DNA from 2 places in the Methylobacterium sp. 001424705 genome. Region 2 is predicted to be linked to the other one. Evidence: predicted binding sites of a transcription regulator. Region 2 holds the regulator's gene; the other holds the start of a gene.
What was found. Region 2 encodes LexA, which represses DNA repair genes until DNA is damaged. Its sites were predicted from a motif close to TGTTCNNNNTGTGTTCNG; they were not measured.
Positions count from the first base shown of each region.

Region 1: the regulator LexA is predicted to act here: its motif matches at 2,061-2,078, upstream of dinB (DNA polymerase IV).

Region 1 is NZ_JCBANU010000015.1:45,502-49,942, reverse strand. Features, by position in the region: gene AC6EUL_RS12855 (alpha/beta fold hydrolase) at 1-551, opposite strand, end outside; gene AC6EUL_RS12850 (dimethylmenaquinone methyltransferase) at 731-1,885, opposite strand; gene dinB (DNA polymerase IV) at 2,111-3,199, shown strand; gene AC6EUL_RS12840 (MFS transporter) at 3,222-4,391, opposite strand.
Region 2 is NZ_JCBANU010000005.1:92,889-97,329, forward strand. Features, by position in the region: gene AC6EUL_RS06105 (ComEC/Rec2 family competence protein) at 126-2,411, shown strand; gene lexA (transcriptional repressor LexA) at 2,405-3,157, opposite strand; gene AC6EUL_RS06115 (DUF937 domain-containing protein) at 3,511-4,296, opposite strand.

The sequences.
Region 1 (4,441 bases), on a different contig from region 2:
GGGTCGGCGCCGATCATCCGCTCGGGCAGGGGCGCCGGCTGGATCAGGAAGAACCACCAGAAGTACCGGGTCGCGAAGGCCCGGTCGGTGCGGGCGTACATCGTCAGCGTCGGGGCGATGTCGAGGACGGCGAGGCGGTCCACCGCGGCGGGGTGATCGAGGGCCAGGCGATGCGCGACGCGGCCGCCCCGATCGTGCCCGACGACCGCGAAGCGCTCGTAGCCGCAGGCGTGCATCAGCGCGACGGCATCGGCCGCCATGGCCCGCTTGGCGTAGGGGGCGTGATCGGCCGTCGAGTCCGGTCGATCCGAGTCGCCGTAGCCGCGCAGGTCGGGGGCGACCACCGGATGGCCGGCCTCCCGAAGCCGGGGCGCCACCGCGTGCCAGGTGGCGTGGGTCTGCGGATGACCGTGCAGGAGCAGCACCGGCAGACGCGGCCCGCCCGGGGACAGGGCGACCCGGAGACGCAGGTCGGGCAGCGTCGCGTCGGCGAGGTCGAAGCCCGACAGGAACGGACACGGCCCGCGGCTGAGGAGAGCGATCGGCGGCATGGTGTCCCCGGAAACGTCGCGGACAGGGTTCGACCGTCCCGGCGCCGTAGCTGTGCCGTCGGGGCCGGGCAGGGATTCGGCCCGCGGCGAGGATGGCACGGGCGGCGCGCGGCGGCGAGACTGCCGCGCCCGTGCCGGGCCGGCCATCGGGGGCGGCTGCGTCGGGGGGACCGCGCGTCTCAGCCCTTCCAGTTCTTCAAGGCCCCGAACGGGCTCAGCGCCGGGTCGGCCGCCGGCGGGTTCAGCACCGGCTCGACCTGCGCGATGGCGTCCGCCAGGGAGAAGGCCGAGCCGCTGGTCAGCTTGCCGCCGGCGGCATCCTTGTGGCCGCCGCCGCGAAAGCGCCGCGCGCCTTCCAGGGCGGTCTCGTTGTTGGAGCGGAAGGACATGGTTCCCGCCCGCTGCACGTTGAGCACGCGCTTGGCCCGGCCGCTCTCCATGATCAGGTCCGAGACCCGCTGGAAGGTGCCGGAATCGAGGCCGAAGGACATCAGCGTGCCGTCCGAGAGGGGATGGAACAGGTCCGAGCGGGCGAGCACCCGGGCGATGCGCATGCGGGTGGTGAGGGTGCGGTCGTCGCCTTCGTCCTCTGCGAGGTAGCCGTCGAGGATCGCCTTTCGCAGGACCGGCACCTGGCCCTCGATCACGGCCGGAGAGGCGCCCTCGCCAAGGAGGCGGGCCGCGCCGAGGAGGAGGTCGCCGACGAACCGGTCGTGCCAGGGATGCCCGATGGGCACGAGGTTCGAGACGTTGTCCCAGAACATCTCGTCGAGGCTCAGGCCGTTGCGGAAGGCCGGCCGGTCCTTGCGCCACAGATCGACGGCATCGACCGCCGTCACCAGGGCGCCGAGGATCGGATCCGCGCCGGTCTCGCGGGTCGCGTAGAGGACCCGGTGCTCGTAGGCCATGCGGGTGGCGCAGCAGGCCTCGTCGATGAGCACGACGATGTTCGGATCTTCCAGGTCAAAGCGCTGCAGACTCGGCGCCGCGGGATCGGCCTGCGGCGCGAGGCCCTGCTCGCGCAGCTGGTCGACCGAGGAGGCGTGGTGATCGAGGACGACGAGGCGGTGGCGCGCCGTCGGATCGCGGCGGCGGTTCAGGGCGGCGAAGTTGCGGATGAAGGTCACGGCCACCGCCTCGAGGCCGAGGTCGGTCATCACGATCATTTCCGGGGCGGACGCCTTGCCGAGGCGCTTCAGCTCGGTCTCGACCACCGGCCCGACATCGGAATAGCGCGGCACGTGCACGATGCGGGCGACCTCGGCGAACTGGCCGACCACCGTGGAGGCGCCGTAGCCGTCGAGGTCGTGGTGGGTGATCTGGGTGATGTTCAAGAACCTGTCCTCGGGCGAATCGCCAAGCGCGGGCTTCGGCTGTCCTGGGCGCCCTTATGCTGCACGCCCCGGTCCACGGCGAGCCCCCGCGCGGTGAGCCGCGGCGAGGCTGCGTCGGTTCCGCGGTGGATCGAGACCCGTCAGGGCTTGATTCCCGTGCCCGGACCGGGATTCTGCGAACAGACCACGAACACCAGCGACAGAACGATCGGAGGAACGTCCGCGATGGACCCGGACGATGCGGGCGCGATCCGCAAGATCATCCATATCGACATGGACGCCTTCTACGCCTCGGTGGAGCAGCGCGACGACCCGGCGTTGCGGGGCCGCCCGGTCGCGGTGGGCGGATCGCGCGAGCGCGGCGTGGTGGCGGCGGCGAGCTACGAGGCGCGGGCCTTCGGCGTCCGCTCGGCCATGCCCTCCGTCACGGCGCGCCGGCTCTGCCCCGACCTGGTCTTCGTCAAGCCGCGCTTCGAGGTCTACCGGGGGATCTCGGAGCAAATCCGGGCGGTCTTCGCCGAGCATACCGACCTGATCGAGCCCGTCGCCCTCGACGAGGCCTATCTCGACGTGACGGAGAATCGGCAGCGTCTGCCGACCGCCACCGCGGTGGCCCGCGCGATCCGGGCCTCGATCCGCGCGCAGACCGGCCTCGTGGCCTCGGCGGGCGTCTCCTACAACAAGTTCCTGGCCAAGGTGGCGTCCGACTTCCGCAAGCCCGACGCCCTGTTCGTGATCACCCCCGCCATGGGGCCGGCCTTCGTCGAGGACCTGCCGATCGGGCGCTTCCACGGGATCGGCCCCGTCACCGAAGCGCGGATGAAGGCGCTCGGCATCCTGACCGGACGCGACCTGCGCGCCCTCAGCCTGGAGACCCTGACGAAGCGGTTCGGCGCCTCGGCGCCCTACTATTATGGGGTGTCGCGGGGCATCGACGTCCGTCCGGTCCGGGCGAACCGGATTCGGAAATCCATCGGCGCCGAAAACACCTTCTCGGAGGACTCTGCCGATTACGGGGTGCTCGCGGGGCGCCTGGCGCCGATCCTCGACAAGGTCTGGGGCGCCGCCACCGCCAGGGAGGTCCGGGCCCGCACGGTGACGCTCAAGGTGAAGTTCGCGGATTTCGAGCAGATCACCCGGGCCCGCTCGCTGCCCGGCTTCGTCCCGGACCGCGCCGTCCTGGAGGAAACCGTTCTGGTCCTCCTGCGGGACCTGTTCCCCCTGCGGCGCAGCGTCCGCCTCCTCGGCGTCTCCCTCTCCGCCCTGGAACACGGCCCCGCGCCCGAGCCGCGCCAGCTCGGCCTCGGATTGTAATGGCGCGCCCGGTTCCCCGGCGTCAGGGACACGCCGCCGCGCCGGCGACGCGCCGGCCGCGCCGCAGAACGAGGAGGAAAGCGAGGCCGACCGCCGCCATTGCTGACCCCGCCACCGAGACCGCCGGATAGCCTCCGCCGAGGTCGATCACGAGGCCGCCTAGGGCCGCACCGATGGCGTTGCCGAGGTTGAACGCACCGATGTTCAGGGCCGAGGCGAGGTTGGGCGCCTCGCCGGCCTCCGCCATCACCCGCATCTGTAGGGGCGGCACCAGGGCGAAGCTCGCGACGCCCCAGAGCAGGATGAGCGGGGCGGCGACCCAGCGCGAGTCCATCCCGACGGCGAACACCCCGAGCAGCAGGACCAGGGCCACCAGGGAGGCGATGATGGTTCCGTCCACCGTGCGGTCGGCCAGGCGTCCGCCGGCCCAGTTCCCGAGGGTCAGGCCGACGCCGTAGACCACCAGCATGGCCGTGACGAAGGAGGCGTCCGCCCCCGTCTCGATGCGCAGGATCGGGACGATGTAGGTGAAGACCGTGAACATGGCGCTCGACCCGAGGACCGTGAGCGCGAGGGCGCCGAGGACGGCCGGCCGCGCCACGACGCGCAGCTCCGCGCGGATGTCGGGGGCGCCGTCCACGGGCAGGGGCGGCAAGGCCAGCCGCAGCGACAGCATCGCGACGGCGCCGATGCCGGCGATGCCCCAGAAGGCCGCGCGCCAGCCCAGCGCCTCCCCCACCCAGGCGGCGAGGGGCACGCCGCCGATCGTCGCGATGGTCAGGCCGGAGAACATCGCGGCCACGGCGGCCGCACGCCGCTCGGGCCGTACGAGGCTGGCGGCCACCACCGATCCGATCCCGAAGAAGGCGCCGTGGTTGAAGGCCGTGACGATCCGTGCCGCGAGCAGCATCGCGTAACCGTCGGCGAGGGCCGAAATCACGCTGCCCACTGTGAAGATGCCCATCAGGCCCACGAGAAGCGCCCGGCGCGGCACCCGCGCGAAGGCGAGGGTCATCAGCGGGGCGCCGATCAGGACGCCGAGCGCATAGGCGCTGACCAGCAGGCCGGCGGCCGGGATCGAGACGCCGAGATCGTTCGCGATCAGCGGCAGCATGCCCATCGGCGAGAATTCGGTGACGCCGATCCCGAAGGCGCCGATGCTCAGCGCCAGCAGGGCAGGATAGATTGTCATGGGGGTTGCCTCTCGGTCATTGTTCCCGACAGGCACATGATGCAGCGCGA
Region 2 (4,441 bases):
TCGACCGGCCCGGAACCGCGCGTGTAGCATGCGCGCGGGCACACGTTAAGGAATCGTCCCGTTCCCAGGATCGCAGGGCGCATCGCCGGCTCCCGGTCACGGACGCACGCCCGGAGGTTTTCGCGATGGCGCAGGCGCGGGCGACGGCGGCGATGGGGCGCATCACGCGCCACCTCGCCGCGCGTCGCCCGGGCGCCGGGCCGATCCGCGACTGGTTCCGGGCGGGATGGACCCGCGAGATCGAGCAGCGCCGGCTCTTCGCCTGGCTCGCCGTCGCGTTCGGATGCGGCATCCTCGCGTTCTTCCTCGGTACGCAGGGGACGCCGTCGCTCCTGGCGCCGCTCGCGGCCGCCGCCCTGCTCGCCGCGACGACGCCCCTCCTCGTGGCGCGCCCGTTCGGCCTGGCCCTGGTGCTCGCCGCCGTCGCCGCCCTCCTGGGCTTCGCGGCGGCCGCCGCGCGCGTCCGCTCGGTCGACGGGCCGATCCTCGCCCGCACCACGATCGGTCCGCTGGTGGGCACCATCGAAGGGCTGGACGAGCGGGAGGAGGGGGCGCGCCTGATCCTCCGCGTCGAGAGCTTCGGCACCCTCGGCGCCGAGGTCCGCCCGGTCCGGGTGCGGGCCTCCTACCGCAAGGCGAATACCCTGAAGCCGGGCGACCGCATCGCCGCGACCGCGCGCCTGCTTCCGCCGCCGGAAGCCGCCCGCCCCGGAGGCTACGACTTCGCCCGGGATGCCTTCTTCCGTGAGATCGGCGCGGTGGGCTCCCTCGTCGGCAAGGTCGACCTGCGGCCGCCGGCCGAGAGCGCGGACTGGCAGATCCGCCTCGCGGCCGCCGTCGACGCGGCCCGCAACGCCCTGACGCGCCGCATCACCGACGCCAACGGCGGACAGGCCGGAGCGGTGGCGGCGGCCCTGGTGACGGGCAAGCGCGGCCTGATCAGCCCCGAGACCAACGACATCCTGCGCGCCGCCGGCATCTACCACGTCGTCTCGATCTCGGGCCTTCACATGGTCCTGGCGGCCGGCGTGGTGTTCTGGCTCGTGCGGGCGCTCCTGGCCCTCGTTCCGTTCGCGGCGCTGCACTGGCCGATCAAGAAGATCGCCGCTGCCGTCGCCATGGTGGGCGTGACGGCCTACTGCGTCTTCTCCGGCTGGGACATCGCCGCCGAGCGCTCGCTGATCATGACCCTCGTGATGCTCGGCGCGATCCTGGTCGATCGCCCGGCGCTCAGCATGCGAAACCTGGCCCTCGCCGCCCTGATCGCCCTGGCCCGCGAGCCGGACGGCCTCCTCGGCCCGAGCTTCCAGATGTCGTTCGCGGCGGTGGCCGGCCTGATTGCCTGCGCGCCGCTGATCGCCGGACGCGGGCGGCAGCGCGACGGTGCCGGCCTGCTCACCCGGATCTTCGCGCTGGCGACCGCGGCGGTCCTCGGCACCCTGGCCACGACGCTCGTGGCCCAGATCGCCACCGCGCCCTTCGCCACCTACCACTTCCAGACGGTGCAGCCCTTCGGGCTGGTGGGCAATGCGCTCACCCTGCCGCTGGTCTCCCTGGCGGTGATGCCGTCAGCGGTTCTGGGCATCCTCGCCTATCCGTTCGCGCTGGATCAGCCGGTCTGGTGGGCCATGGGCCTGGCGGTGCGGGGGATGCTGACCATCTCGACCTGGATCGCGGGCTTCGGCAACGCCGTCGTCGTGGTCCCGGCCTTCGGCACGGGGGCCCTCGGCCTCCTGGCCGCCGCCCTGATCGTCCTGACGCTCCCGGCCTCGTCGCTGCGCTGGCTCGGCCTCATTCCGGCAGCGATCGGCATCGCCTGTGCGGCTGCCCCGGATCGCTACGACATCTACGTCGATCGGGAGGGGGCGGGCGCCGCCATCCGCCAGCGCAACGGGCGGCTCGCCACCCTTGGCCGGCCGCCCCCCTTCGTGCTCGCGCAATGGCTCAAGGCCGATGGAGACGACCGACGGGTGCAGGACGTCACGGGGTTCGACAGCGCGCGTTGCGATCGCCTGGGCTGTACCCTGACCACACCCGACGGCCGCGTGCTCGCCCTGACCACCGACAAGCGTGCCCTCGGAGAGGACTGCGCCAGGGCCGACATCCTGATCACCCGGCAATCCGCGCCCGGGGGCTGCACCGCATCGATCGTCATCGACCGGGATTTCCTGGGATCCCACGGTGCGACCGCGATTCGCCTCACCCGCGATGGGCCGTCCCTCGCCACCGCGAAGCATCCCGGGGATGTCGTGCCCTGGCGTGCGACGCCCTTGCGAAAGCCGTTGGACCCGCCGGGAACGGCCTTGCCATCTTCGACACCGCCGGCGTCGGTCTTACCGGAAATCCCCGATCGCACCCGCGACCCGTCGGATCCGTCCGGCGATGAACCGGACGGGGACCCCCTTCAGTAGCGGCGCACCAGACTGACCAGACGTCCCTGGATCTGCACCCGATCCGGCCCGAGGACCCGCGTCTCGTAGGCCGGATTCGCCGCTTCCAGGGCGATGGACGATCCACGCCGGCGCAGGCGCTTCAGGGTCGCCTCCTCGTCGTCGATGAGGGCCACGATGATGTCGCCCGTATTGGCGGTGTCCTGCTTGCGGATGACCACCAGGTCGCCGTCGAGGATCCCGGCATCGACCATCGAATCGCCGCGCACCTCCAGGGCGTAATGCTCGCCACCGGCCAGGAAATCCGGCGACATCGTAACCGAATGGCTCTGTTCCTGGATGGCCGAGATGGGCGTACCGGCCGCGATCCGACCCATCACCGGGATGGTCACGGCCCGACCGCTCTCGTCGGTGGCCTGCGTGGTCGGCAGTCGGGACACCGATGCGCCGGCCGGCAGGCCCTTGCCCTTGCCGCCTTCGACCACGCTCGGCATGAAGCGGCGAACCTCGGAGGCCGGAGCGGCGCGCGGGGCGCCCGCATTCCCCCCGAGGCTCTCCGGCATCCGGATCACCTCGATGGCCCGCGCCCTGTTGGGCAGCCGGCGCAGGAAGCCGCGCTCCTCCAGGGCCGTGATCAGGCGGTGAATGCCCGACTTCGACTTCAGGTCGAGGGCGTCCTTCATCTCGTCGAACGACGGGGGAACGCCGCTCTCGCGCATCCGAAGCTGGATGAACTGGAGCAGGTCCAGCTGCTTACGCGTCAACATGCGGGACACTCTTCGTTAGCGCCACGGATCGCGGCGGGTGGCACTAGAAACAAACCACGAACACGTTAAACGTTCCGTAAGTGTTCTGCAAGGGTTCCCATCTCAAGCCTCTCGGGCGCGATCCGTTCGATCCCCTCGGCAAGGGCGGATCTGGGCGTCGCCCGAGCGCCACGCCGGCCTGCCGCTGCGGCCATCGCTGCGATCGAGTGGTGCCCCAATCCGACGAATGAGTTGGACGGCCGGCGTCTTGACCGGTCGGCAGGGCGCCCGGGCGCAGCGCCCTCGGGTCGATGGCCCGGCGACGATCGGTTCTCTGCCGTCCTCTGCCGGCGTCGCCGACGGCGGGTCTTCGGCTAGCGCTGCCCGGTGCGCCCTGCCTTGGGCCGGTCACCCGAACCGTTGCCGCCCGTCTCGGTGGGATTGCGGGGATCCTGCCAGAAGGTATCGAACAGGCGCTGCATCGCGCGGGCGTTCTCCTGCTGCACCTCCAGGCCCGTCTGGAACATCTGCTGCATCACGTCGAAGGGCGCTTCCGTGGCCGACCTGTCCGGCGCGGCGGACTCCGGCCGGGGCGAAGCCGCGAGCCACGTCGACGCCGCACGCGGCCGTGCCTGGGGCGAGGGCGTCGCGGGCTTCGGGGCCTTGGCGCCGGAGTTCAGGAACGCCTGCATCATCTCCGACCAGGCATTGGGCGGGAAGCCGAAGGGGTTCGCCTCGGCGCGCGGGACCGGCGCCGCGGCAGGCGCTTGGTTGATCATGACGTGGACGATCCCCGCCACCACCATGCCGGCCATGATCGGCAGCATCTGCTTCAAGGCCGGCATCGCCACGCCGCTGACGGCAGCGGCCTGCTGCAGAACGGCCTGACTCAGATGGGGCGAGCCGAAGAGTTGCTGGACCAGCATGTCCATCTGCGGCGTCGCGCTCGACGCCTTCGGCGCGGCGGGGCCGACGAGATTGAAGAGGTGGGCGAAGCCGGTCGGATCCTGGGCGACGTTCCGCTGCAGCCCCATCGTGAGGGCCGGAAGCAGGGCTTCCATCGCGCGCAGGCTCTGCTCCGGCGACAAGCCGAACTGCCGTCCGAACCCCTGCGCGTTGGGGCCCGCCTGCGCCTGAAGGATGTCGAACAGATTGAACATGGCGGCCTCGCGGACGAACTGCGGCTTTCCCGGTCATCGACCCGGGCGCGCCGCGCGAATTCTGTCGCATCCGGTCGGTACTGACCAGCCCGGGCGCCTCACGACGGCCCGATTCCCCGTCGACGGGGGCCCGTATCAACCCGTT